Linked DNA regions of Orrella dioscoreae. Each later gene encodes a partner of the first gene's protein in a complex. Links are inferred from orthologs where the notes say so. Each region holds a gene or a part of one and is shown on either strand. Other genes may lie near its edges.

Region 1 (13,889 bases):
GCCCGCGTCATACATCCTCACAATCGCGTTACAGGCACTCGCTACACTGCGAACCTCCGAAGCATTGAAAGAGTTCACCATGGCAGGCAGCAGTTTCTTTGCGCTCTTCGACGACATTGCGTTGCTGCTGGACGACGTGGCGGCCATGAGCAAGGTCGCGCTCAAGAAATCGGCGGGTGTATTGGGCGATGACCTGGCCCTGAACGCGCAGCAGGTCACCGGCGTTCCGGTCAACCGCGAACTGCCCGTCGTCTGGGCGGTGGCCAAGGGCTCGCTCATCAACAAGGCCATCCTGGTGCCCGCCGCGCTGCTGATCAGCGCCTTTTCGCCGTGGCTGGTGACACCGCTGTTGATGCTGGGCGGCGCCTTTCTTTGCTATGAAGGCTTCGAGAAGGTCATGCACAGGTTCCTGCACGCCAAGGACAGTGACCACGCCGCGCGCGTGAAGGCCTTGCAGGACCCCGACGTGGATATCGTTGCCTTCGAGAAGACCAAGATCAAGGGCGCGATCAGAACAGACTTCATCCTGTCGGCGGAAATCATCGCCATCGCCTTGGGCGCCGTCGCCGGCGCAAGCCTGCTGACGCAGGCGCTGGTGCTCTCCAGCATTGCGCTGCTGGTAACGGTGGGCGTCTACGCCCTGGTGGCCGGCATCGTCCGGCTGGACGACTGGGGCATTGCCCTGAGCCAGCGCGGCTCGGCATTCAGCCAGCGTCTGGGCCGCGGCATCGTCGCCGCAGCGCCTTATCTGATGAAGACGCTGTCCATCGTGGGCACGGCCGCGATGTTCATGGTGGGTGGCGCGATCCTGGTGCACGGCGTGCCCGTCATTGCTCATGCCGTTGAAGCGGTGGTTGCGGCGGTCGGGACTAGCGGCCTGGTGCAAGGCGCCGTCGGCATCCTGCTGGAAGCCGGAGTGGGGGTCGTGGCCGGCGGGATCATCGTCGGCGTGGTGGTGATCGCGAAGAAAATGCTGGGACGGGGCGACTGAGACATGCCCATAAAGAAAACAGCCCGCTTGCCGTCGGCAAGCGGGCTGTTTTCAGAGGCTGAAACTGTCGGGCCTGGGCGCGATCAGAACGGAATATCGTCGTCCATATCGGCCAGATTCGTCGCCGCGGGCGAGCTGGGCTGCGCCGCCGGGCGGGGCGCCGGTGCCGACTGCTGCGGACGCTGGCGCGGCGCCGACGATTCGCCACCGCCGTAACCACCGCCCTCACCGCCGCCGCCGCCTTCGCGGCCACCCAGCATCTGCATCTGGTCAGCCACGATTTCGGTGGTGTAGCGCTCGATGTTTTCCTTGTCGGTCCACTTGCGCGTCTTCAGGCGGCCTTCGACGTAGACCGAGCGGCCCTTCTTCAGGTATTCGCCGGCGATTTCGGCCAGGCGGTTATAGAAGACGACACGGTGCCATTCCGTCTCTTCGCGCTTTTCGCCGCTGTTCTTGTCCTTCCACTGGCTGGTGGTGGCCAGCGACACGTTGCAGATCGCTGCGCCGTCGGGGCTGTAGCGCACTTCGGGGTCGCGCCCCAGGTTGCCCACGATGATGACCTTGTTGACCGATGCCATGGCGATCTCCTGTTGCGGTGGAAAGCCGGCGGGCCGCTGGGGCCGGCGCCAGGCCATTCGTCACCTGAATTTTCAGAAACGACGCCGGCTGTGGGCCAGGGTGCCGGGGACGCTTGCAATTGGCAACGCATCGCTGGTCCGGACCCGGCTGTGCCGGCGTGAAGGGACGTATTATCGGGCATAACCGTCCCGGCGAGCAAAGCCAGGGAGGACGAGCATGTCCACCCCCGCCAGGACAGCGGAAACGGGCGCCCGAGCCCAAAGGAAGGGATCGTGCGAAACCCCCTGTGCCTGCCCTGGGCCAGAATGGCCAGATGCCTGGCCGTCCCGCTGGTGGTGATCCTGGCGCTGGCCGGCTGCTCGGGCACCCAGGTGCTGAACGCCCTCGCCTCTTCCAATACCTACACGCTGCAGGCCGACGTGCCCTACGGCCCCGAGCCCAGGCACCGGCTGGACATCTACCTGCCCACCCGGCCCGCGGCCACGCCCGCGCCGGTGGTGGTGTTCTTCTACGGCGGCACCTGGCGCGAGGGTTCGCGCAAGGATTACCTCTTCGTGGGCGAAGCGCTGGCCTCACGCGGGATCATGGCGGTGGTCGCCGATTACCAGCTCTATCCCGCCGTCACGTATCCCAGCTTCCTGCACGATTCGGCCAAGGCGGTGGCCTGGACGGCGCGCCACATCGCCGGCCTGGGCGGCGACCCCAACAAGCTGTTCGTGATGGGCCACAGCGCGGGCGGCTACAACGCGGCCATGGTGGCGCTGGACCCGCGCTGGCTGGGCGCCGAGGGCCTGAGCCCGGGCATCCTGGCCGGCTGGCTGGGACTGGCCGGCCCCTATGATTTCCTGCCCATCGAAAACCCGGACGTCATGCCCGTGTTTTCCTTCCCGGGCACGCCGACCGACTCGCAACCCATCAACCACGCCAGCGCCCAGGCGCCGCGCACCTTCCTGCGCGCGGGCACCGGCGACACGGCGGTGGAACCGCAACGCAACACCATGCAGCTGGCAAGGCTGCTGGGCGAGGCAGGCGTGAAGGTGGATTTCCGGCTGTATTCGGGCGTGGGGCACGTGATGATGGCCGGCTCGCTGGCCTGGCCCTTGCGCGCCTGGGCGCCAGTGCTGGACGACGTGTCAGCCTTCGTGCTGGCGCCGCCTTGAACCTGGCACGCGCAGGCGGCGGGAAGGCCGGGCGGATGCCCGGCCTTTTTTCCTATTTCAGGCCCGCCGCGCCATCCCGCATCTCGTGCAGCAGGAACTGGCGGTCGCAGTCCAGGTAGTCCTCGACGTGGATCAGCAACTGTTCCGCATCCACCTGCACGACGGCATACTGAGGCTGCTCATGGCTGCCGATGATGCATTGCGCCGACCCGTGCAGGTCCAGTGCAACCTGGTGGTTCGTGCCGCGCAGCGTGGAATAGCCCATGCCGCGATACTGCCCGCAGATCGGCCGGTGGATATGGCCGAAGAACACGTGGCGGATACGCGCCTCGTGGCCGGCGATGGCCGCGAGCAGCGGCGCAGGATCGCGCAGCGACAGGAAATCCATGCTGGGAATGCCGATCGGGAAGAACGGGTGGTGCATGAAGAGCAGCACCGGCCTGTCCGTTTCCGCCAGACGCGCCCGCAGCCACGCCGCGCGCGTCTCGCAGTACACGCCCCAGTGGACGCCGGGCTCGTTGGTATCCAGGAACAGCGCGAGGTGGCTGCCGAAATCCACCGAATACTGGATGAACCCGTGTTCGTCCTGCGCCACCCCGGGAAAATATTCCTTGAAGACGACGCGGCTGTCGTGGTTGCCCAGGATCGGATAGACCGGCAGTGTCAGGGCAGACAGGCATTCGCGCAGATGCGCATAGGCTTGCGCGTGGCCGTGGTGGGTCAGGTCGCCCGTCACCACGACCGCCTCGGCGTCGGGCTGGCGCGCAAGCAGATGCGCGATGGCCTGCCGCAGGCGCTGCTTGGGGTTGGTGCCGTACAGCTCGCCGCCGTCGGCGACCAGATGGGTGTCAGTCAAGTGGATGAACTTCATCGCGGGTCTCCTACTTGCCCAGCAGCGCCTGGACGTCGCGCGTCATGGCGTCGAGCGCGGCTTGCGGCGCCACCGACTTGTCGAACACGGTCTGCAGGTGATCGTTGATGACGTCGGTGATCTTCAGGCCGTTCTCGCCCGGGAAGGCGTACCAGCCCGTCAGCCACGGCAACTGGCGCACGGCGGTGTACTGGTTGGGATTGGTATCGTAATAGCCCTTGAGCATCGCAGGGTCGTCGACCGGCAGCGTATTGGCGGGGAAATAGCCCGTGCCCTTCGTCATCAGGGTCGCGCCTTCCGGCCCCGTGACGAACTTGATGTACTCCCAGGCGGCCTTCTGGCGCGCCGGGTCCTTGGCGAACATCATGGCGACGTTGCCGCCGGCGGGCACGCGCGCCTCCTTGCCATAGGTGGGGAAGTAGCCCGTCACCATCTTGAACCTGCCGCCGATCTGTTTCTCGATGACGCCCAGGCGCGAGGTCGACGACGAGAGCACGGCGAGCTTGCCTGCCGCGAAGAGCTGGCTGGCTTCCTTGTAGGTCAGGTTCTGCATGGTGCCGTGTTCGACCATCCGGCCCATCTGCGCGATGGAGGATTTACCGGCTTCGCCGTCGAAGGCGACTTTCGTTTCGGTGGCATCCAGCATGGTGCCGCCCTTGGAAAACACGATGGACTGCCACAGCCAGTTGCCGGTGATCTCCCAGTCGAAGTGGAGCCCGTTGGTGCCGGGATTGGCCTCGCGTGACTTGTCGGCCAGCGCGATGATGTCGTCCCAGGTCCTGGGCAGCGCATCGGCGCTGGCGCCGGCCTTGGCCAGCAGATCCATGTTGTAGTAGACGATGGGCGTGGAAAGCGAGAAGCCGATGCCGGCCTGCATGCCGTTGATCTGCCCCAGCGACATCAGCGCGGGGCTGTAGCCGCTGGCGTCCCAGCCTTTTTCAGCCTGGATGAAAGGCGTCAGGTCGACCGCGATGCCGCGATCCACGAACACACGCTGGCGATTCAGTCCCTGGAAGGACACGTCGGCCAGTTGGCGGGTCACGGCCTGGCGCAGGGCCTGTTGCGCCGCGACCTCGTAGTCCGGCGTGGGCGCGCGGAACTTCACCGTGTAGTCAGGGAACTTCTCGGTGAAGCGCTGGGCGATCTGCGCATGCACGGCATTGAACATGTCCGGATACGGGTAGTCCACGACGAGCTCGATCTTGGCCGCCTGGGCCGTGCCGCACAGCAGCGAGAGGCCTGCCAGGAGGCCGGACAGAAACTTGGATTGCATGGTGGTTCCTTTCAACCTTTGACACCCGAAAGGGTGACGCCTTCGATGAAGCGCTTCTGCGCCGACAGAAAGAACAACAGCAACGGCAGGGTGATGATGACCGTGCCTGCCATGAGAGGGCCATAGTCCGTGCCGGCTTCCTCGTTCCTGAAGAACATGGTGCCCAGCGGCGGCGTGGCGAGATCCGTGGTGTTGATGACCAGCAAGGGCCAGAAATAATCATTCCAGTGCCAGACCACGGAGAAGATCGAGAACGCGATCAGCGCGGGCATGGCGGCCGGCATCATGACGCGCCAGACCAGCTCGAACTCGCCCATGCCGTCCAGCCGCGCGGCATGGATCAGGTCGTCGGGCACGCCCAGGAAGAACTGGCGCATGAGGAAGATGCCGAAGCCCGAGGCGATGAAGGGGAGGATCAGCGCGGCGGTGGTGTCCAGCAACCCGACCTGGTAGAGCAGGATGTAGAGCGGGATCGCGGTCGCCTGGAACGGAATCATCAGCGACAGCATCACCAGGCCCCAGGCCAGCCGCTTGCCGCGAAACCTCAGCTTGGCGAAGCAATAGGCCGCGGGCAGCGACACGAGGATCTGCAGGACGAGGATGCCGGCGCAGACCACCACGCCGTTGAACAGATAGCGCAGCAGCGGCACCTGGGTCAGCGCGCGGGTGTAGTTCTCCACGGCGGCCCATTGCTGCGGCAGCAGGTGAAAGCCATCGCGGAAGATCTCGTCGGCGGGCTTGAGCGAGGTGGACAGCATCCACACGAAGGGCAGCACGAAGACAGCGCTGCCGGCAAGCAGCACCACGTGACGGAAGAGCCGCCAGGCCAATGAAGGGTGCAGGGGAGATGCCATCAGTCTTGCGTCCTTGTCGTCGCCATGCCGGCCTGCTGGAGCAGCGTCAGCACCGCGATGCAAGCCACGAACACCACCACCATGGCGGCGGCGTAGCCCATGCGGAAGAAACCGAAGCCCTCGGCGTAGATCGTGTGCAGCAGCACTTCGGTGGATTTGTTCGGGCCGCCCTGGGTCAGGGCATGCACGGTGTCGAAAACCTGCAGCGAACGGATGCCGCACACGGTCACGACGAAAAGCAAGGTCGGCCCGAGCATGGGCAGCGTCACCCGCAGGAAGCGGTCCACCGGATGGCGCATGCCATCGAGCAGGCTGGCGTGGCGCAGCTCGGCGGGAATGTTCTTCAGGCCGGCCAGGAACATCACCAGCGCCAGGCCGGACATCTGCCAGATGCCGATGGCTGCCAGCGAAGGCAGCGCCAGGCTGTAATCCTTCAGCCAGTTGCGCGGGGCCGCGCCGAACCAGCCCAGCGCATGGTTCAGGAAGCCGGCGGCCGGGTGCATCAGGAACTGCCACACGACAGCCATCGCGATGAGCGTCGAGGCCACCGGCATGAAGAAGGCCGTGCGATAGAACCCTCGCCAGGTGTGATGCGATTCGATCAACAAGGCCGCGCCCAGGCCCACCACGATCGCGCCCACGGACACCACCACGAGGTAGTACACGGTGTTGGCGAAGCTCTTGCGGAACGTGTCGTCATTCCACAGGTCCACATAGTTGCCCAGTCCCACCCAGTTCCAGTTGGCGGCGCCGAACTGCCAGTCGGTCAGCGACATCAGCGCAACGACGGCCAGCGGCAGCACGAGCAGCAACAGCGTCAGCACCAGGCTGGGGCCCAGCAGCAGGGAGACTTGCAAGGGCTTGATGCGCATCCGCCCTCTCCCTACGCGGCCAGCGGCAGCGCCGCGGCGCCGGCCGCCAGGCTGTTGCCCTGCGCGTCGAAGGCATGCCAGGCTGCCAACGGCACATGCAGGCTCAACGCATCCCCAGGCCTTGCCGTGGCCTGCGCGTCCAGCACCGCCACCACTTTCGTGCCGCAAGCCATCGTCAGCGTCACCATGCATTCGGCGCCCGTGAACTCCACCAGCGCAACGGTGCCCCGCACCGCGAGACTGTGCGGCGCGGGCGCCAGGGACGCGGCGTGCGGCCGGAACGCCAGCCGCGCCGCCTGGGCGGGAAATCGTTCATCCAGCGGCTGGCCTTGCAGGCAGGGACGGCCTGCCGCATCGGGCGTCACCGCCAGGAAGTTGATGCGCGGGGCGCCCACGAACGCCGCGACCTCGGCGTGCCGGGGCGTGTGGTAGATCTCCTGCGGTGTGCCCAGTTGCAGGATGCGGCCGCCTTTCATCACCGCCACGCGGTCCGACATGGACATGGCTTCGTGCTGGTCGTGCGTCACGTAGACGAAGGTGACGCCCAGCTTGTCATGCAGCTGGCGGATCTCGCTGCGCAGCGATTGGCGCAGGTTCGCATCCAGGTTCGAGAGCGGTTCGTCGAACAGGAAGAGCGACGGCCGCCGCACCATGGCGCGCGCCAGGGCGACGCGCTGGCGCTGCCCCCCCGAGAGTTGCGCGGGCTTGCGCGACCACAGGTGCTCGATGCCCAGCGTGGCCGCGACCTGGCGGCCTTGTTCGCGCGCCTCGCGCAAGGCACGCCGCGTGGCCGGGCTGAGCCAGCGCGCGCCCGGCAAGCGCTGCGCGAAACCCAGGCTGCGCATATGGAGCGGCGTGCAGATGTTGTCGCCCACGGTCATGTGCGGGTAGAGCGCATAGGATTGGAAGACCATGGCGCAATCGCGTTCGCCCGGCGACTGCGCAAGCACGTCGACGTTCCCCTTGCGCAGCGTGCCCGCGTCCGGCTGCTCCAGGCCCGCCAGGAGCTTGAGCAGCGTCGACTTGCCGCAGCCCGATGCGCCCAGCAGGGTCAGGAATTCGCCATCACGGATGGTCAGCGAAAGCGCATCGAGCACGGTCGTGCCGTCGTAGGCCTTGCTGATCCGGTCCAGGACGATGTCACTCATGTTCCGTCTCCATCGCGGCGGCAGGCTGGCGGGCCAGCCACTGCGTCAGGTCGTGCGCGTCGTCGTAGCGGAAGACGGCAGGGTCGAGGTCTTCCGGCACGGCGTGATAGCCGCCCAGGTGCGCGGCGAACGAGATGCCCGCACGATCCGCGCATTGCGCGTCGACGTGCGAGTCCCCCACGAAAAGCGCCTGTGCCGGCGCGCAGGCAAGGCGCGCCAGCAAGGCAGTCGGCGCCGCCGGGTCGGGTTTGGGCGGCAGGCCATCGTCCAGGCAATGGACCAGCGCGAAGCGCGCCAGCCAGTCTTGCCGGGCCAGCAAGGCCAGCGTCGAGGCACGGTCGCGGTTGGTGCAAAGCGCCAGGCGGTAACCAGCATCCGCCAAGGCGTGCAGCAGACGGCTCGTCCCTGGATAGGGCAGGGCCTCCAGCAAGGTGTGCGCGCCGTAATGCCGTGCCATGTCCGCCTGGGCCTGGCGAGCCTGTGCGCCACCTTGCGTCGATTGGCGCGCCGCCAGGGCGAACATGGCGTCGATGCCCTGGCTGAGCATGTGGCGCAGCGCCGCGGGATCGAGCGTGGCGCCCGGCGCCGTCACGTGATGGACGGCACGCAGGAGGCTGGGCCAGGTGTCCAGCAAGGTGCCGTCCAGATCGAAAATGATCGTGTCGTAAGCATGTAGCGGTGTCATGCCTCGCACTTTAATGATCGATTATGACGACAAAATGAACGATTCAGCGCAAATACACCACAAACGATCATTCATGACAGAAAGGAAAATCGTCTTTCCGCCGTGATATGGTGTGCGGCTCGCCCCCCCATTTCGATCAAAGATGCTCAAAATCGAACGCCAGCAGCGCATTCTCGCGCTCATGCAGGAAACCAATGCGGTCACGGTGCGCGATCTGGCGCAGGCCTTCTCGATTTCGCCCATCACGGTCCGCCGCGATCTGCTGGAACTGGGAGAGAAAGGTTTGCTGGCACGCACGCATGGCGGCGCGGTCGCCTCCACCGAGGTGCTGGCCGAAGGCAATGCCCGCTATGAGATGTACAACTATGCCGAGCGGCATCATCAGCAGTCGGCTGAAAAAGCCGCCATCGCGGAATGCGCGGCCCAATACATCTCGGACGGCGACAGCATCCTCATCAATGCCGGCACCACCGCGCATGCCCTGGCGCAGGCGCTGCGCGGCCACCAGGACCTGCACGTGATCACCAACGGCCTGACCGTCGCCGCGGCGGCGGGCCAGAGCCGCCTTGCGCATGTCTACGTGCTGGCCGGCCGGCTCGACACGCGCAAGCAGGCCACGATAGAGCGGGCAGACAACGACACGCTGTCGGGCATCCAGATCCGGGAAGCTTTCCTTGGCGTGCACGCGGTATCGGCGGCCGGGATTTTCATGCGCGACAGCGAGGATGCCGCCATGAACCGCGCCTTCATCTCGGCCGCCAGCCGCGCCACGGTCCTTGCGGACCACACGAAGCTCAAGGCCTATGCCAGCTTCCGCATCTGCGCGTGGGACAACGTGCAGCGCCTGGTCACCGACCCGGGGGCGGACCCGGACGTGGTCGCGGCGATCCGCGCCCAGGGCGTGGACGTGGTGATCAGCGGATAGCCACGGGGGCGGGCGCGGCCTGCCCGAGACATCAACCCGGCTTGCGCAGCGCCCAGGTCACGGCCAGCCACGCCGCGGCCACGCCCGCTGCCGCCAGGAAGACGGCGTCCGGGCCGCCGCGCGAGGCCAGCCAGCCGCCGGTGACGCCGCCCGTGAACAGGCCCGCGGCCTGGGCGGTGTTGTAGAAGCCCAGGGCCAGGCCCTTGAACTCGGGCGGCGCGGTGCGCGACACCAGCGAAGGCTGCAGGGCCTCCAGCACGTTGAACATGACGAAGAAGCCCGTGAGCGCCAGCGCCAGCGCCGTGAAACCGCCGCTGGCCCAGGGCAGCAGCGCGCAGACCACGACCAGCCCCGCCACGGCGCCCAGCAGGGCCTGCTTGTGCGCGCGGCGCTTCTCGGCGGCGAAGATGATGGGCACCATCAAGACGAAGGACCCCAGGATGACGGGCAGGTAGACCTGCCACAGCGCCTGCGGCGCCAGGCTGCCCACGCGCGCCAGCAGGGCCGGCATGACGACGAAGAGCGCGATCTGGATGAAGTGCAGGCAGAAGACGCCGAAGTTCAGGCGCAGCAGGTCGCCATGCAGCAGCACTTCGCGCATGCGCGCGGGCTCGCCCACCGGCGCGGCGCGCGGCACGACGGGCACCAGCGTCAGCACGACGACCACGCTGGCCACCCCCAGGCAGGCGATCACCCAGAAGAGACCGCCCAGGCCGCCCCAGCCGACCAGCACGGGCGCCAGCACCAGCGACACCGCGAAGGACAGGCCAATGGAGCCGCCCACCATCGCCATGGCGCGGGTGCGCACCTCGGGGCGGGTGGCGTCGGCCAGCCAGGCGGTGATGGCCGCCGAGATGGCGCCGGCGCCCTGGATGGCGCGGCCGATGGTGATCCAGAAGACATCATCGGCCAGCGCACAGACGACGCTGCCGCCGATGAAGAGCGCCAGCCCGGCCAGGATGACGGGGCGCCGCCCCCAGCGGTCGGAGGCCAGGCCGAAAGGGATCTGCATGAAGGCCTGGGTCAGGCCGTACATGCCCAGGGCCAGGCCCACGCGTTTGGGATCGTCCCCGCCGGGCAGGCCCTGCGCCGCCACGGCGAAGACCGGCAGCAGCAGGAAGAGGCCCAGCATCCGGCAGGCGAACAGGCCCGCCAGCGCCACGCTGGCGCGGCGCTCGTCGGATGTCATCTTGATGGTGGGTGGAGCCGACATCGGGAAAGGGACTCTTCGGAACGGCCGGCGGGCATCGTCACACCGGCAGGTTGGGCGCGCTATAGTACCAAGTTGGCCTTCGCGCCACCTTGCGCCAGATCGTCCCGGTCTGGCGTTTCATGCATTCCAACGCGGGGCCCGGGTCCGATGACTCGAGTCCGGCGTGTCAACGAGCGCCAGAACCGCCTGATGGACGAGATACGTATCCGGGGTGCCCGCACCCACAATCTCAAGAACGTCTCCCTGGACCTGCCGCGCCAGAAGCTCGTGGTGGTGACCGGCCTGTCCGGCTCCGGCAAGTCGTCGCTCGCGTTCGACACGCTGTATGCCGAGGGCCAGCGCCGCTACGTGGAAAGCCTGTCGGCCTACGCGCGCCAGTTCCTGCAACTGATGGACAAGCCCGACGTGGACCTGATCGAAGGGTTGTCGCCCGCGATCTCCATCGAGCAGAAGGCCGCCGGCCACAACCCGCGCTCCACCGTCGGCACCATCACCGAGATCCATGACTACCTGCGCCTGCTGTATGCGCGGGTGGGCACGCCCTATTGCCCCGAGCACGGCCTGCCGCTGGAAGCGCAGAGCGTGAGCCAGATGGTGGACGCCGTGCTGGCCTGGCCGGCCGAGACGCGCCTGGCCATCCTGGCGCCGCTGGCCCGCGCCCGCAAGGGCAGCTTCGAGGACGAAAGCGCGTCGCTGCAGGCGCAGGGCTTCGTGCGCCTGCGCGTGAACGGCGAGATGGTGGAGCTGGACAGCCTGCCGCCGCTGAAGAAGAACGAGAAGCACGACATCGACGTGGTGGTGGACCGCCTGCGCGTGCGCCCCGAAAGCCAGCAACGCCTGGCAGAGAGCTTCGAGACCGCGCTGGGCCTGGCCGAAGGCCGCATCATCGCGCTGGACATGGATTCCGGCCGCGAGCAGATGTTCTCCAGCCGCTACGCCTGTCCGGTGTGCAGCCACGGCCTGCCGGAACTGGAACCACGCCTCTTCAGCTTCAACAACCCGGTGGGCGCCTGCCCCAGTTGCGACGGCATCGGCCAGCTGGGTTTCTTCGACCCCAAGCGTGTCGTGGCCTTCCCGGAACTGAGCCTGGCCTCCGGCGCCATCCGCGGCTGGGACCGCCGCAACGCCTTCACGCACTCGCTGCTGACCAGCCTGGCCACGCACTACGACTTCGACATCGAATCCCCGTTCGAAAGCCTGCCCGAGGACACGCGCCACATCGTGCTGTATGGGTCGGGCCAGGAGGAGATCTCCTTCTTCTACCTGAACGAGAAAGGCAAGAGCTCGGTCAAGCGCCACGCCTTCGAAGGCGTCATCCCCAACCTGGAGCGGCGCTGGCGCGAAACCGATTCGCCGGCCGTGCGCGAGGAACTGGGCAAGTACCGCGCCATCCGCACCTGCCCGGACTGCGGCGGCTCGCGTCTGCGGCCCGAGGCGCGCCACGTGCGCATCGGCGACGATGAGCCGGGCAGCTATCTGCCGCGCGCCACGCTCGCCTCGCCGGGCAGCCGCATCGAGAAGGAAGCGCGCGGCCGCGAGTCGGGCCTGGCCATCTATGAAGTGGAGGCGATGCCGCTGTCGGACTGCCTGGCGTGGTTCCGCAAGCTGGCGCTGACCGGCGCGCGCCAGGAGATCGCCGAACGCATCGTGCGCGAGATCGAGGCGCGCCTGGCCTTCCTGAACAACGTGGGCCTGAATTATCTGTCGCTGGACCGCAGCGCCGACACGATCTCGGGCGGCGAAGCCCAGCGCATCCGCCTGGCCAGCCAGATCGGCTCGGGCCTGACGGGCGTCATGTACGTGCTGGACGAGCCGTCCATCGGCCTGCACCAGCGCGACAACGACCGGCTGATCGGCACGCTGAAACACCTGCGCGACCTGGGCAACAGCGTCATCGTGGTCGAACACGACGAGGACATGATCCGCGAGGCCGACTGGGTCGTGGACATGGGCCCGGGCGCTGGCGAACACGGCGGCCAGGTGGTGGCCGACGGCACGCCCGAACAGGTGCAGCAGTCGCCGGCATCGCTGACCGGCCAGTTCCTGAGCGGCGCGCGCGCAATCGCCGTGCCCAGGCGCCGTGCCTTCGACGACGAGCAGGTGTGGCTGGAGCTGACGGGCGCCACGGGCAACAACCTGAAGTCGGTGGACCTGCGCATTCCGGCCGCAAGGCTGGTGTGCATCAGCGGCGTCTCGGGCTCGGGCAAGTCCACGCTGGTGAACGACACGCTGGCGACCGCCGTGTCGCGCGCGCTGCACAACGCCCAGACCGAACCCGCGCCCTATGTGGCGCTGAACGGCCTGGAGCATTTCGACAAGATCATCAGCGTCGACCAGAGCCCCATCGGCCGCACGCCGCGCAGCAATCCGGCCACCTACACGGGCCTCTTCACGCCCATCCGCGAACTCTTCGCGGGCGTGCCGGAAGCCCGCAGCCGCGGCTACGACCCCGGCCGCTTCAGCTTCAACGTGAAGGGCGGCCGTTGCGAGGCCTGCCAGGGCGACGGCGTGGTGAAGGTGGAAATGCACTTCCTGCCCGACATGTACGTGCCCTGCGACACCTGCCACGGCAAGCGCTACAACCGCGAGACGCTGGAAATCCGCTATCGCGGGCGCAACATCAGCGAGGTGCTGGACCTGACGGTCGAGCAGGCGCTGGAGTATTTCGATTCCGTGCCCGCCATCTCGCGCAAGCTGCACACGCTGGTGGACGTGGGCCTGTCGTATGTGCGCCTGGGCCAGAGCGCCACGACGCTGTCGGGCGGCGAGGCGCAGCGCGTGAAGCTGTCGCTGGAACTGTCGCGCCGCAGCACCGGGCGCACGCTGTACATCCTGGACGAGCCCACCACCGGCCTGCACTTCGCCGACATCGAACTGCTGCTGCAGGTGCTGAACCAGCTGGTGGAGGCCGGCAACACGGTGGTGGTCATCGAGCACAACCTGGACGTCATCAAGACCGCCGACTGGGTGGTCGACATGGGCCCCGAGGGCGGTGGCGGCGGCGGCCGCATCGTGGCGCAAGGCACGCCCGAAGACGTGGCGGCCTCCGCCGAAAGCCACACCGGCAAATACCTGGCGCGCGTGCTGAAGCGCTGAGCCCGCCGCTCAGTCGCCCAGCGCCCGCCCTTCGCGCCTGGGATCGGCGCCGCCCTCAAGCAGGCCATCGCGCTGGATCACGATGCCATGCACGCCGCTGGGAAACGGCAGCACCTGCACGGCATGGCCCATGCGCTGCAGCGCGGGCGCCAGCGTCGCCACGGCCGTGCCTTCCTCCAGTTCCGTCGCCTTGTTGCGGCTGCCGAAGTTCGGCAGGTCGAT
Region 2 (14,507 bases), 3.3 Mb from region 1 along the record:
CAGGGTGTAGCCGTCGGCCGGCGAGCGGGCCACCAGGGTCGTGCCGATGTTGCCGGTGGCGCCGGGGCGGTTGTCGACGATCACCTGTTGGCCCAGTTCCTGCGAGGCGGCGTTGGCCAGCAGCCGGGCCACCATGTCGCCGGCGCCGCCCGGCGGAATGGGCGCGACCAGCTTCACGGGACGGTCAGGGTAGGCTTGCGCGTGGGCAGGCGCGGCGGCCAGCGCCACCATGCTGGCGAGCAGCAGGGTACGGATCATGGGGTGTCTCCTTGGTTTTATCGGTGTTGTGTGTCGCCGTGCCGGCGTCAGGCCTTCTGGCGGGCCTGTTGCTCGGCGGCCAGCAGGGCCTCGGCGATCGGGCGGACCGCCGCGTGCGCCGATTGCGGCAGGTTTTCCAGCATGGGCTGCAAGGGGCCCATGTCGGCGATGCCCGCCAGCGTCACGGCATCATGCATGGTGGCGAAGACACCCGTGCGTTCGCGCTGGCGCTCGAAGGGAAGGAAGGCGTCGCGCAGCGGCTCGGCGGCGGCCCAGTCCTGCCTCTGCGCGGTCTTCAGCAGGCCTTGGCTGAGGGTGGGCGCGATGCATACGCCGCCCGAGGTGAAGCTGGGCAGGCCGAACTCACGCATATGGGTCAGGACCGGCGTTTCAGCCAGGCCGCAGACCACGCGCTCGGTGCCGACACGGTCCAGCAGGGCGCCCAGGAAGGCATCCTGCGCGGGGTCCTCGCGGGGCACCGCGTACTTGATCGCGCAGGCCACGCCCTCGTCCATGAGCGCGCCAATGGCATCGAGCGTAAGGTATTGCTCGGACTTGATGTACAGCAGCAGGGGCGTGCCGGCTGCCTCGGCGAACAGCCGCAAGCCGCGCGCGACGCCACCCGGGCTGGCCGCGAAGGCCAGGGGCAGCGCCATGACGGCAGGAAAGTGCCGTGCCTTCAGCACCGGCGCCTGGTCCATCAGGGTGCCGTAATCGGGTCCGGCCGATGGAATCACCCAGGTGCTTTCGCTGGCCTGCTCGGCCAGCATGTCCAGCAGGCTGGCGTACTCATAGAGCCCGGTGTTGTAGAGATTGGCATTGCCGCCATACAGCAGGGTGCGGATGCCGCCTGCCTCGATGTGGCGGATCAGCGCCGCATTGGCGCCGGGGTTCAGGGTGAGGTCGGCGTGGCGGGCCAACGGCGGCACGGCCATGACACTGGCGCGGATATCAGCCGGGGAGACGGCGGACGTTTTCATTGTGAGGCTCCTCCTTTTTAATCATATGTGCATATTATATGATGATTGAAAATGCCGGCAAGGAAATCCCGTCTTCCTGACCTTGTCGCCCCGGAGGCCCCAGGAGTGACTATGCTAAATTTCCGGACTTCCCCCTGAATGGTTGACCGGCATGGCTGTGACTCGGCCCAAGAGCTTTCACGAACAAATCGTCGAAACGCTGGGTCGCCGGATCGTCTCGGGCGAGATCGCGCCGCAAGGCCAGGTGCCCACCGAGGCCGCCCTGGCCGAGAGCCTGGGCGTCGGCCGCCTGGCGTTGCGCGAGGCCATGAAAGCCCTGGCCGCGCGCGGCCTGGTGGTGATCCGGCCCAAGACCGGCACCCACGTCCTTCCCCGCGAGCACTGGAACCTGTTCGACCCGCTGGTGCTCAAGTGGCACACGCAGGCGGCCGCCATCGACCGCAAGTTCCTGGCGGACCTGATCGAACTGCGCCGTGTGATCGAGCCGGCGGCGGCACGGCTGGCGGCGGCCAATGGCTCGGACGCCGACATCGCGCTGATGCGCGAATCCTTCGAGGCCATGGTTGCCGCGCGCACGCGCGAAGACTACATCCAGGCCGACCTGCGTTTCCACGGCATGCTGCTGAAAGCCAGCGGCAACCAGTTCATCGGCCAACTGGCCGGGGCGCTGTCGGAAGTGCTGAAAACGAGCTTCTCGGCGTCCAGCACGCATTCCGCCGATGCGGCGGCGCTGGGGCTGCACGAAGACCTGCTGCGCGCCTGTGAGGCGCGGGACCCGCAGGCCGCCGACCAGGCGGTGCAGGCGCTGATTGCGCGGGCGGTCAGGAATATCGCGTCGGGCCAGGTTGTGCAGGGCGGGCCGTCGCAGGCTTGAGCGCCACGGCGCGCCCGGCCGGGCTCGCCAGATGCAGGCGGTCTATTCGGCGTAGCGCGCCGCCTCGATCGGCGGCAGCGACGCATAGTGGTCGCGGATGCCCTGTTGCGTGCGTTCCGAGACCTTGCCCAGGCGCTCGTGTTCCTCGTCCATCCTGGCGATGGCGGCCCGCTTCCAGGCTTGTTCCTGGTCGTAGGATTCCAGCCAGGCGGCGCGTTGCTCGTTCACCGTGAAGGTGCCGCTTTCGTCGTAGGCGATCAGGGCCAGTTGGTCGCGCGGCAGGCCCTTGAACGGATTCGGGCCTTCATCATTCACGTAGCGGGTGGCCTGCTCGGCCAGGGCGAGGCGTGCCGGGTCGGTGCTGTCGGGCACTTCGGCGTCGTGCGCGGCCTTGTCCTGGTCATAGCGGGCGCCAAGCAGCGCCTCCGTGATCGTGCCGGCCAGGGCGGCCAACTGCTCGCGGCTGGCGCCGTTGTCGCGCCAGGCGGCGTGGGCGGCGGCGTCGCTCAGTTGCCGCGCGAAGGAGGAAAGCTTGGCGGTCGAGGAGACGGCTGCGGCCGGATTGCCCGCGATGGCGGACGGCGTGGCCGACGTCGTGCGCGCCGCCTGCGTGGCTGCGTCAGCCGTCGCGGGACGGAGGCGAGCGGTGTGCAGCGCGTCCATGCGGGTGCCTGATCAGGATTCGAACCAGTTCAGCACGCCGTCCAGGCCCGAGTGGCTGAGTGCGTAGCGTGCGTGCTGGCGCACCACGGGCTTGGCGCGATAGGCCACCGAGTAGCCCGCCAGCCCCAGCATCTGCAGGTCATTGGCGCCGTCACCGATGGCGATGATCTCTTCCTGCGCGGCGCCATGCTGCCTGGCGAACTCGCGCAGGTGCACGGCCTTGCCGTAGGCGTCCACGATGTCGCCCGTGACCTTGCCCGTCAGCACGCCGCGGTCGATCTCCAGCACATTGGCATGGGCGGCATCGAGCGACAGGCGCTCGCGCAGGCGGTCGGTGAAGAACGTGAAGCCGCCGGACACCAGCAGCACCTTGATACCCGCGGCCTGGGCCGTGGACACCAGTTTTTCGGCGCCGGGGTTCAGGCGCAGGCGCTCGGTGTAGACGCGTTCCAGCGCTTCGGCCGGCACGCCTTCCAGCAGGGCGACGCGGCGGCGCAGGCTTTCCGAGAAATCCTTGATCTCGCCGCGCATGGCGGCTTCGGTGATGGCCGAGACCTCGGGCTTCCTGCCCACGATGTCGGCGATCTCGTCGATGCACTCGATGTTGATGAGCGTGGAGTCCATGTCCATCGCCAGCACCTTGCACTGGCGCAGTGCGACGCCGGGCGTGACGTAGGCGTAGTCCACCGAGGCCTGGGCGCACCAGTCGTGCACGGCGGCGCGGGTGCCCGGGTCGGGATCGACGTCCATCAGGCGCACGGCGGTGGTGCCCAGGCGGGTGGAGCCGTTGGCCATGGCGACGGCGGCCGCCTGTTCGACGAGGTCGGCGGCAAGGGCGGGGGACTGGATGACGAGATGCGTGGCGGTCATGGAATTGCCGTCAGGAGAAAGCCAGGAGGAATGGTAGCAGGGTGGGGAGCGGCTCAGGCCAGCGCACGCAGCACGGTGCGCACCGCCTCTACACGGGAAACCAGGTCGGGCGCCTTGATCTCGATCTTCAGGCGATCCTGGCCGGACAGGCGGACGTGGCGCTGCTTCTGGACCAGTTCGATGATCCGCACCGGATCCACGGGCGTCTTGGCCTTGAACTGCAGCAGGGCCTGCGTTTCGCTGGCGTCGATCTTCTGGATGCCCAGCGGCTCGGCCGCCAGGCGCAGCCGGTGCGTGGCCAGCAGCGCGCGGGCGGGCTCGGGCAGCTTGCCGTAGCGGTCCACCAGCTCTTCCTGGATATCGATGAGGCCTTCCTCGTCGGTGACGTGCGACAGCCGCTTGTAGAGCGACAGGCGGGCATGCACGTCGCCGCAATAGTCGGAGGGCAGCAGGGCCGGGACATGCAGGTTGACCTCGCAGCCCGCCGAGAACGGCGCGTCGAGATCCGGCTCCTCGCCGGCCTTCAGCGCGCGGACGGCCTCGTTGAGCATCTCGTTGTACATCGAGAAGCCCACCTCGTGGATGTTGCCGGACTGCGAGTCGCCGAGGACTTCGCCCGTGCCGCGGATTTCCAGGTCGTGCATGGCCAGGTAGAAGCCCGAGCCCAGCTCCTCCATGGCCTGGATGGCCTCCAGCCGCTTCTTGGCATTGCTGGTGATGGCGTCTTCGCCAGGCGTCAGCAGATAGGCGTAGGCCTGGTGATGCGAGCGGCCCACGCGGCCGCGCAGCTGGTGCAGCTGCGCCAGGCCGAAACGGTCCGAGCGGTGGATGACGATGGTGTTGGCGCTGGGCACGTCGATGCCCGTCTCGATGATCGTCGTGCACAGCAACACGTTGAACTTCTGCTGGTAGAAGCCCTTCATGACCTGCTCCAGCTCGCGCTCGGGCATCTGGCCATGGGCCACGGCGATGCGCGCTTCGGGCACCAGCTCTTCCAGCCGCGCGCGGCGGTTGTGGATGGTCTCGACTTCGTTGTGCAGGAAGTAGGCCTGGCCGCCGCGCTTCAATTCGCGCAGCAGCGCTTCGCGGATGGTGCTGCCGTCCTCGCGCCGCACGAAGGTCTTGATGGCCAGGCGCTTCTGCGGGGCGGTGGCGATGACCGAGAAGTCGCGGATGCCTTCCAGCGACATGCCCAGCGTGCGTGGGATGGGCGTGGCGGTCAGCGTCAGCACGTCGACCTCGGCGCGCAGCGCCTTCAGCGATTCCTTCTGGCGCACGCCGAAACGGTGTTCCTCGTCGATGATGCACAGGCCCAGGCGCTTGAAGCGGACGTCCTTCGACAGCAGCTTGTGCGTGCCGATGACGATGTCGACCTGGCCGCTGTTGATGCCCTCGATGGCGGCGGCGACCTCCTTGGCCGAGCGGAAGCGGGACAGTTCCACGACCTTCACGGGCCAGTCGGCGAAGCGGTCGGTAAACGTCTGGGCGTGCTGCTCGGCCAGCAGCGTGGTGGGGCACAGGATGGCGACCTGCTTGCTGTTGGCCACGGCCACGAAGGCCGCGCGCAGCGCCACTTCCGTCTTGCCGAAACCCACGTCGCCGCAGACGAGGCGGTCCATGGGCCTGCCGGAGGTCATGTCTTCGATCACCGACTTGATGGCGGCCGCCTGGTCGGGGGTTTCCTCGAAGCCGAAGCCTTCGGCGAAGAGTTCATAGTCGCCGGGCGGCAGCTTGAAGGTGTAGCCCTCGCGCGCGGCGCGGCGGGCATACAGGTCCAGCAGCTCGGCGGCGGTGTCGCGCACCTGCTTGGCGGCCTTGCGGCGCGCCTTGTCCCATTGGCCCGAGCCCAGCTGGTGCAGCGGCGCGGACTCAGGGTCGGCGCCGCTGTAGCGGGCGATGACGTGCAGTTGCGAGACCGGCACATAGAGCGTGCTGCCGCTGGCGTATTCCAGATGGAGGAACTCCATCTCGCCTTCGCCCATGTCCATGCTGACGAGGCCGTGATACCGGCCGATGCCGTGCTGCGCATGGACCACCGGGTCGCCGGCGCGCAGCTCCGACAGGTCGCGCACCATCGCTTCGACATTGCTGGTGCGCTCCTGCGCGCGGCGGCCGCGCCGCGGCCCCCCGGCATGGCCAGGATAGAGGTCGCTCTCGGTCAGGAACAGCACGCCGCCCGAGGCGAGCGTGAAGCCCGCCGACAGGGGCGCCACGGTCAGGCCGAAGGGCGCGGGCGAGGCCAGGAAGGCGGCGATGGTGTCGGTCTGCGTGTCGGGCGCAAGCGCGTGCTCGGCCAGCATCTGGGTGAGGGTCTCGCGCCTGCCCGCCGAGTCGGCGCACAGCAGCACGCGGCGCGCGCCTTGTCCGGTACGGGCCTCTTCCACCAGCGCGCGCAGCTTGCCGAGCGGGTCTTCCGCGCGGCGCGCCACCGCCACGGCGGGGGCGGGGCCGAAATCAGGGTGGCATGCGCCGGCGTCCAGCGCCAGCCGTGCGAAGCCCTTCAGGTGGCCAAACAGCGCCTCACCGGACAGGAACAGCTGTTCGGGCGGCAGCACGGGCCGTTCGCGGTCGCTCTTCAGGAACTGGTAGCGGGTCTGCGTATCTTGCGCGAAGCGGCGGATGGCATCGTCGGCGTCGCCTTGCGACACCACCAGGGTGTCGGCCGCCAGATAGTCGAACAAGGTTGCCGTGTCGTCGAAGAACAGCGGCAGGTAGTACTCGACGCCGGCAAACGGAATGCCGTTGCCCATGTCGCGATAGGGCAGGGCGCGCGAGGGGTCGCCTTCGAACACTTCACGAAAGCGCGCGCGGAAATGATTGCGCGCTGCCTCGTCCATGGGAAATTCCCGGCCCGGCAGCAATTGCACCTCGCGCACCGGATACAGGCTGCGCTGGGTGTCCACATCGAAGGCGCGGATGGATTCGATCTGGTCGTCGAAGAGGTCCAGCCGGTAGGGCAGCGCCGAGCCCATCGGGAAGAGGTCGATCAGTCCGCCGCGCAGGCAGAATTCCCCGGGCGCGGTGACCTGGTCGACGTGCGAATAATTGGCCAGCGTGAGCTGGGCGCGCAGCGCCGCCTGGTCCAGCCGGTCGCCCTGCTTGAAGGCGAAGGTGTAGGCGGCCAGGAAGGCGGGCGGCGCCAGGCGGTACAGCGCGGTGGTGACCGGCACGGTCAGCACGTCCACCTGCCGCTGCATGAGCGAATGCAGGGTCTGCAGGCGCTCGGAAATCAGGTCCTGGTGCGGCGAGAAGCTGTCGTAGGGCAGGGTTTCCCAATCGGGCAGCTGGCGCACGCGCAGGCCGGGTGCGAACAGCCGGATCTCCTCGGCCAGGCGCTGGGCCTCCAGCGGTTCGGCGGTCAGGATGACCAGCGGGCGCTTGCCCTGGTGGGCAATATCGGCCAGCCACCAGGCGTCGCCCGCGCCCGGGGGACGCGGCTGGGCATGGCGCAGGCCGGGTTTCAGGGCGGCAAGGACGGAGGCGGTGGCGGGAACCGGAACGGCCGGCATATCGGCTGGGGGGGAGGCTGAAGTGGACATCGCGCCGATGATTATAAAATCCTCCGCCATGTCTGACAGAATCATCGCCATCGTCCCCGCCGCCGGCGTCGGCGCCCGCGCCAATGCGCAGGGCGGCCAGACCCCGCCCAAGCAATATCGCCTGCTGGCCGGCGAGCCCATGCTGCGCCTGGCCGTCAAGGCCCTGCTCGCGGACCGGCGCATCAGCCAGGTCCGGGTGGCCGTGGCGCCCGGCGACGTGCGGGCCGAGGCCGTCCTGGCCGGCCTGCCGCGCACGGTCGTGCGGCCCTGCGGGGGGAGCACGCGCGCCGACACGGTCCTGAATGCCTTGCGCGAGCCCGATATCGGCGAGCGCGACTGGGCGCTGGTGCACGACGCGGCGCGGCCGGGCCTGCCTGCCGACGCGCTGGGCCGGCTGATCGACGCCTGCCTGTCCGACGGCACCGGCGGGCTGCTGGCCTTGCCGGTGGCCGATACGGTGAAGGAAGGGACCGAGCGCGTGTCGCGCACCGTGCCGCGCGAGGCCTTGTGGCTGGCGCAGACCCCGCAGATGTTCCGCGCCGGCGCCCTGCGTCAGGCCCTGCGCAGCGCCGCCTTGCGCCATACGCCGGTGACCGACGAAGCCAGCGCAATGGAAGCGGCTGGCCACAAGCCCCTGCTGGTCAGGGGCGCGGCGCGCAATGCCAAGCTGACCTGGCCCGAAGATTTCGAATGGATGGAGAAGTGGCTATGACTTTCGCGTTCCGGGTGGGACAGGGTTTCGACGTGCACGCGTTGGTGACGGGCCGTCCGCTCATCATCGGGGGCGTCACGATCCCGCATACCCACGGGCTGCAGGGCCACTCCGACGCCGACGTGCTGCTGCACGCCGTGACCGATGCCGTGCTGGGCGCGGCCGGCCTGGGCGACATCGGCCGTCATTTCCCCGATACGGATCCGGCCTACAAGGGCGCCGACAGCCGCGTGCTGCTGCGCGCGGCCTGGGGCAAGGTGCGGGAGGCGGGCTGGCGGGTCGTCAACGTCGATGCCACGGTGCATGCGCAGGCCCCCAAGATCGGGCCGCACGCTGCCGCCATGGTGGCGAACATCGCGGCCGATCTGGAAGTGGAGGCCGGGGCGGTGAACGTGAAGGCCAAGACCAACGAGCACCTGGGCTACCTTGGCCGCAAGGAAGGGATCGCAGCCACGGTGGTCGCGCTCATCGCGCGCGCCTGAGGCCCCTCGAGCCCTTTGGTACCTAGAGCGTGGCGCCGCCGATCCGGCGGCTGCACGCGCACAGGCCCTCGGTCTGCAGGCTGTCCAGCACGCGCAGGACTTCCTCGGGATTGCGGCCGACATTCTCGCTGTTGACGGACACGTGCTGGATCACGTTGTCGGGGTCCACCACGAAGGTCGCGCGCAGGGCCACGCCCGTGTGCCGGTCGCGGATGCCCAATTGATCGATCAAGGCGCCATTGGTGTCGGCGAACTGGTAATGCCCCAGTTTGCTGAGATCGGGGTGCTCGCGCCGCCAGGCCAGCTTCACGTATTCGTTGTCGGTGGAGCCCGCCAGCAGGACCGTTTCGCGGTCTTCGAACTCGGCCAGCAGGTTGTTGAATCCCACCAGTTCGGTCGGGCACACGAAAGTGAAGTCCTTGGGATAGAAGTAGATCACCTTCCACTTGCCGGGGAAGGCGCTTTCGGTGATGTCCTCGAAAGCCGAAACGCCGTTTTCCTCGTGTTGATTGAAGCCGGGTTTGACGCCGATGACCCGGAAGGGCTCGAGCTTGTCGCCGACGGTTTTCATGGGTTCTCCTGCGGGTTGACCGGGGCCGCGGGAGGCGGCGGCCCCTGTTGCAGGCATTCTACGGGATGGGCCGCCGCCGGGCGGCATGGGCGGCAGCCCCTGGGCGCGGATCGGCTCAGGGATTCTCGGCGTCGAGCTGGAAGGTGCGCAGACGGGCTTTCGGCAGTTCGATGCGGGCGGTGAGCCCGCCGTCTTCGCGCGGCAGCAGCTTGAGCGTGCCGCCCACCTGGCCCAGCAGGCGGTCCACGATGGACAGGCCCAGGCCCGCCCCGCTCACGCCCGTGCGGGCGGTATCGCCGCGCGAGAAGGGGCGCAGCATGCGGGGGATGTCATCGGCCGGGATGCCGGGGCCACGGTCCGAGACCTCGATGGCCACCAGGCTTCCCTCGGCCTGGACGTTGAGCGAAATGTAGGCGCGGCCATCGACCGATTTGCCGTAGCGGCGCGCGTTCTCGATCAGGTTGCTGACCAGGCGTTTCAGGTCCAGCGGCGTGATGCGCACCAGTTGCTCGGGCTCGATGCTGGCGATGAGTTCGCCGCCCATGGACTCGGTGTGGCTGCGCTCGCGGTCGTAGAGCTCGCTCAGCGCCTGGGAGATGTCCGTGGCCATCTGCGGCAGCGCGCCGGCCGGGCGGGCGTAATCCATCAACTGGCCGATGCTGTGGTCGATCTGGGCCAGGTCCTCGTCGATGGCGAGGCGCGCTTCTTCCGTGACGCCGCTCATCTCGATTTCCAGGCGCATGCGCGCCAGCGGCGTGCGCAGGTCGTGCGAGATGCCCGCCAGCATGAGCTCGCGGTCGGCCTCTGCCTGGCGGATGTCGCGCGCCATGCGGTTGAAGCTGGCGTTCAGTTCGCGGATCTCGATGGGACCGGTCTCGGGCAGCGGCGGCGGCGTTTCGCCGCGCGACAGTATCTGGGCCGTCTTGGCCAGCCGTGACAGCGGCCGGTTGACGAAGCCCACGCTGACGGCCGCGCCGATCAGCGACAGCAGCAGCGCCGCGGCAGCCCAGCCCAGCCATTCGATGCCACCGGTCAGGCCGATCTGTTCGCGTTCGAAGACCAGCCAGTAGCTGTCGTTGTTGATCTCGAAGCTGACCCAGAAGCCCGGCACCTCGTTGACCGACCAGCCCAGCAGCGTGGTCGGGCCGAAGCGCGCGGAAATGTGCGCGGCGACGCGTTGCCAGTAGCTGTCGGGGGGCAGGGGGGAGATGACGTCGCCGGGCGCACGGGGATAGACCTGGATGCCCTCGTTGGTGGCAAGATCCAGCAGCATCTTGCTGCGGTCATCCTCGGCGGAATAGGTCAACGCCGTGCGCGTGATGTTCACGGTCGTCACCACGCGCTGGCCCATTTGCGTGGCGCGCGGTCCCATTTCCATACTGAAGAACACTTGCAGCCACGCGCCCAGGCTCAGCAGCATCAAGGCTGCCAGCAGCAGGAAGGTACGACTGAAAAGTCCCAGACGCAGGCGTAAAGCCAGGGCGCGCAAGGCGGATGGGCGGCGGGGACCGGCGTGGCGAGATGCCGCGCCGGCCGCGCCAGACCGGGTATCAGCCACCGCCGTCGGGGACGAAGACGTAACCCAGGCCCCAGACCGTCTGGATGAAGACAGGCTTGGAAGGATTCGGCTCGATCAGCTTGCGCAGGCGCGAGATCTGGACGTCCAGGCTGCGATCGAAGGCTTCGTATTCGCGGCCACGCGCCAGTTCCATCAACTTGTCGCGCGACAGCGGGATCTTGGGATGGCGCGCGAACACCTTCAGCACCGAGAACTCACCGGTGGTGATGGGCACGGTCTCGCCGTTGCGCATGAGCGTGCGGGTCGACAGGTTCAGGGTGTACGGTCCGAAAGCGATGGACTCGTTTTCCTGGCTGGGCGCGCCCGGATGCTCTTCGGTGCCGCGGCGGCGCAGGATCGCATTGATGCGGGCCAGCAGTTCGCGCGGATTGAAAGGCTTGGACAGGTAGTCGTCCGCACCCATTTCCAGGCCCACGATACGGTCGATTTCCTCGGCCTTCGCGGTGAGCATGATGATGGGCGTGTTGTCGTGCCCGCCCCGGAGTCGGCGGCAGATGGACAGGCCGTCTTCGCCAGGGAGCATCAGATCCAGCACGAGCAGATCGAAATGTTCCCGTTGCCAGAGTTTGCCCATTTCCTTGGCATCCTCGGCGACGAACACATTGAAGCCTTGTTCCGAAAGATAGCGCCGCAGCAGATCGCGCAGGCGGGGGTCATCGTCGACGACGAGGACTTTACGGGAGGGATTGGAGGTCTGTGTGTTCATGGCCGCGAATGTAACAGTGCCGGGAAACGGCCGCTAGTGGGTTTACACAAGATATTACACAAAGCAGTCATCAGTACAAAAGCCGCGATTTTTCAGTAACGTACGGAGTTTACGAAGGGCTGAACATGAACGTTCGCGGCACGGGGCCGCAGTTCTTTACAATCCGGTTCCATGATGCTGAACCTGCTTGCCCTGGAAACCTCTTCGTCGCGTTGCGGCGTGGCCCTGTTGCGCCTGTGTAAAGGGGAAGTACAGGTGACGCTTCGCGAGCACGAAGGTTCCCAGGAACATGCCGAGCGCCTGCTGCCGATGGCCGATGCCCTGTTGGCCGAGGCCGGCCTGCGCCGTGCGGACCTGGGCGCCGTGGCCTTCGGCCAGGGGCCGGGCGGCTTCACCGGCTTGCGGGTGGCCTGCGGCGTGACGCAGGGCCTGGCATTCGCCCTGGACCTGCCGGTGCTGCCGGTGGTGTCCCATCTGGCGGTAGCCAGCCAGAGCACCGCCGGGCCCGGCCAGGTCGTGGTGGTGGCGCTGGACGCCCGCATGGAAGAGGTCTACCTGGCCGCCTATCGCCGTGGCGCGGCCGGGGAGGCACCCTGGCAGACCCTGGTGGAGCCCCTGCTGATGCCAGCGGCGGCAGTCCCGGACTGGCTGGCGGCCATGCTGCCTGCATGGGGCGTGGACGAAACCAGCCTGCCTGTGCGGGTTGCCGGCGATGCCTGGGAGGCCTATGCCGGCCAGATGGCCCTGCCCGCGCTCTGCGAGCGCGACCCGGCCTTGCGGCCCGGCGCCGACGCCGTGGCGCGCCTGGGCCTGGCGGCCTGGCAGCGGGGTGAAACCGTGCCGGCCGAGCTGGCTGCGCCCTTGTATGTCCGCGACAAGGTTGCCTTCACGACGGCCGAGCGGGCCGAAGGGGCTGGCGGCAATCCCCGTGCCCGGGTTCCGGGGCCGGCGGCGGCCGCGCCAGGGCCCGCGGGCGGCGCGGCCCTGCCTGCCGGCATGACGCTGTCGCCCATGACGCGTGGCGACATCGACGCGGTGCTGGCCATCGAGACCGCCGTGCAGGCGTTTCCCTGGACCGCCCGCAACATCCAGGATGCCCTGACGGCAGGCTATCCGGCCTGGGTGCTGCGCGAGGCCGGCGGCGCCGCTGCCGGCTTCTACATCGCCATGCACGCCCCCGACGTGGCGCATCTGCTGGTCATCGCCGTGCGCCGCGATGCGCAGGGCGGCGGGCTGGGGCGTTATCTGATGGCGCATTGCGAAGCTGCCGCGGCGGCCCTGGGGCTCGAGGGCGTGCTGCTGGAAGTGCGGCCATCCAATGAGCAGGCGCAGCGCTTCTATGCCAGGCAGGGATTCAAGCAGATCGGCCTGCGGCGTGGCTATTACCCGGCCGCCCACGGCGGGCGCGAGGATGCGCGCGTGCTGCAGAAGCCGCTGGCCGTCGTGGAGCGTCAGCCGTGACCGGCATCGACACTTTCGTGCCGCCCGCGCCGCCGCGGCCCAGCGCGCTGCAGCGCGCGTGGCTGCGCGAAATCGGCATCGACAAAGTCTGGGGGGCGCCGCCTGCGCCCAAGCCTGCCGCCACGCAGGTTTCGGCAGGGGAGACGCGCACTGCGCCACCTGCCGCCGCCGTTGCGCCGGCAAGCCAGACCCCGCCGGCGCCGCCGCCGGCGCGCGCGCCTTCGTCGGCGGATGCGAACGCCGCCCGCCAGGCCGCTGCCGCTGCCCGCCAGGCGCTGATGCCAGGCAAGACCGGCAGATCCGCCGCCGCGCCGGCGGCGCCGGCCATGCCGCAATCGGCCGACACCGCGGCCGCCGTGGCGGGCGCCGACCTGGCGCAATTGCGCGAGATGGTGGTGGGCTGTACCGCCTGCGGCCTGTGCCATGGCCGCAAGCAGGCCGTCTTCGGCACGGGCGCCCCGGCAGCGCGCTGGCTGGTGGTGGGCGAGGCGCCGGGCGAGCAGGAGGACCGCAAGGGAGAGCCTTTCGTGGGCCGTTCGGGCCAGTTGCTGGACGCCATGCTGGCCTCGGTCGGCATGAGCCGGGACAAGGACGTCTTCATCGCCAATGTCATCAAGTGCCGGCCGCCTGGCAACCGCAATCCCAAGCCCGAGGAGATCGCGGCGTGCAGTCCGTATCTGCTGCGCCAGATCACCTTGCTGAAGCCGGAGCGCATCCTGGTGGTGGGGCGCTTCGCCGCCCAGACGCTGCTGCAGACCGAGGCGTCCATCGCCAGCCTGCGTGGCCGGGTGCATCACCTGGACGCGCCTGACGGACGCCGGATTCCGCTGGTGGTCAGCTATCACCCGGCTTACCTGCTGCGCAGCCCGTTGGAAAAGGCGCGGGCCTGGCAGGACCTGCAACTGGCCGTCACGCTGGACAAGCCCGCGGGCTGAGTCCGTTCGGCCGATACAGCAAAAAGGCGCCCAATTTGAACTGACCCCCGAAAGTTGGACGAAATCCAATCTTCGGGGGTTTTTGCATGGCGAAGTACGACGAGCGTTTCAAGCTCAAGGTAGTGAAGGAGTATCTGTCAGGATCGGGGGGATCGAAGACGGTGGGCGCCAGGCACGGTCTTGGTCACGCCACAGTCAGGCGGTGGGTAAGTAGCTATCGAGAGCACGGGGTGTGCGGCCTGCGTCGCAAGGGCGCGAGCTACGACGCGGCATTCAAGCTGCAGGTGCTCAATCGGATGTGGCGTGAGGGGTGGTCTCTGACGCAGACTGCGGCAGCATTTGATATTCGCTCGGCGAGCCACATTGGTAGGTGGGAGCGTCAGTATCATGAGGGTGGAAATGAAGCCCTTGAGCGCCGTCGGCGCGGATGCAGAGCCATGTCAGATCAGTCAGTAAAACCGTCAGGGCCCACAGCCCCAGAGCAGAAAACCCTTGAGGAGGTGCTCAAGGAAAACGAGTACCTCCGAGCGGAGAACGCCTACCTAAAAAAGCTCGATGCCTTGATCCAGCAAAAGAGGGCGGCAGCGCAGAAAAAGCGCAGTTGATCGCTGGGTTGAGGCAAGAGCATCGCGTAGGTGTGCTGCTGGCAGTCGCAGGGCTCTCGCGCAGCACGTTCTACTACCACTTGAAGGCGCGGGGCGTGGCAGACAAGTCTGCGGGGCTCAAGGCCAAGATCAGTGCCGTCTATGCGCGCCACAAGGGCCGCTACGGCTACCGACGCATCACTGCCGCGCTACGCCAGGCTGGCCAGTGCGTGAACCACAAGACGGTGCAGAAGCTGATGCGGGTGCTGGGTCTGAAGTCCTTGGTGCGCCCG

What was found.
Region 2: the proteins of uvrA (region 1) and mfd are in contact, whole or in part, in a crystal structure (PDB 4DFC), measured with the Escherichia coli proteins. The link is inferred for Orrella dioscoreae from one-to-one orthologs.

Annotation. Positions count from the first base shown.
Region 1 is NZ_LT907988.1:4,804,421-4,818,309, forward strand. Bases 10,448-13,867 are described here. They hold uvrA (excinuclease ABC subunit UvrA), read left to right. Parts: upstream 10,448-10,760; coding sequence 10,761-13,667; downstream 13,668-13,867. Other genes in these bases: ODI_RS22040 (MFS transporter), read right to left, coding at 10,448-10,571; ggt (gamma-glutamyltransferase), read right to left, coding at 13,677-13,867. Also shown: ODI_RS21990 (DUF808 domain-containing protein), read left to right, coding at 80-991; ssb (single-stranded DNA-binding protein), read right to left, coding at 1,075-1,569; ODI_RS22000 (alpha/beta hydrolase), read left to right, coding at 1,843-2,730; ODI_RS22005 (phosphodiesterase), read right to left, coding at 2,783-3,601; ODI_RS22010 (ABC transporter substrate-binding protein), read right to left, coding at 3,612-4,874; ODI_RS22015 (carbohydrate ABC transporter permease), read right to left, coding at 4,886-5,728; ODI_RS22020 (carbohydrate ABC transporter permease), read right to left, coding at 5,728-6,600; ODI_RS22025 (ABC transporter ATP-binding protein), read right to left, coding at 6,612-7,748; ODI_RS22030 (HAD family hydrolase), read right to left, coding at 7,741-8,433; ODI_RS22035 (DeoR/GlpR family DNA-binding transcription regulator), read left to right, coding at 8,576-9,358; more of ODI_RS22040, read right to left, coding at 9,390-10,447; more of ggt, read right to left, coding at 13,868-13,889. UniProt on the Escherichia coli protein: The UvrABC repair system catalyzes the recognition and processing of DNA lesions. UvrA is an ATPase and a DNA-binding protein. A damage recognition complex composed of 2 UvrA and 2 UvrB subunits scans DNA for abnormalities.
Region 2 is NZ_LT907988.1:1,491,686-1,506,192, forward strand. The notes cover bases 3,499-7,536. They hold mfd (transcription-repair coupling factor), read right to left. Parts: upstream 7,155-7,536; coding sequence 3,699-7,154; downstream 3,499-3,698. Other genes in these bases: serB (phosphoserine phosphatase SerB), read right to left, coding at 3,499-3,645; ispD (2-C-methyl-D-erythritol 4-phosphate cytidylyltransferase), read left to right, coding at 7,213-7,536. Also shown: ODI_RS06930 (Bug family tripartite tricarboxylate transporter substrate binding protein), read right to left, coding at 1-258; ODI_RS06935 (dihydrodipicolinate synthase family protein), read right to left, coding at 306-1,238; ODI_RS06940 (FadR/GntR family transcriptional regulator), read left to right, coding at 1,390-2,112; ODI_RS06945 (hypothetical protein), read right to left, coding at 2,155-2,775; more of serB, read right to left, coding at 2,788-3,498; more of ispD, read left to right, coding at 7,537-7,896; ispF (2-C-methyl-D-erythritol 2,4-cyclodiphosphate synthase), read left to right, coding at 7,893-8,378; ODI_RS06970 (peroxiredoxin), read right to left, coding at 8,401-8,949; ODI_RS06975 (sensor histidine kinase), read right to left, coding at 9,065-10,438; osmolarity response regulator transcription factor OmpR, read right to left, coding at 10,500-11,234; tRNA (adenosine(37)-N6)-threonylcarbamoyltransferase complex dimerization subunit type 1 TsaB, read left to right, coding at 11,406-12,695; ODI_RS06990 (uracil-DNA glycosylase), read left to right, coding at 12,692-13,630. UniProt on the Escherichia coli protein: Couples transcription and DNA repair by recognizing RNA polymerase (RNAP) stalled at DNA lesions. Mediates ATP-dependent release of RNAP and its truncated transcript from the DNA, and recruitment of nucleotide excision repair machinery to the damaged site.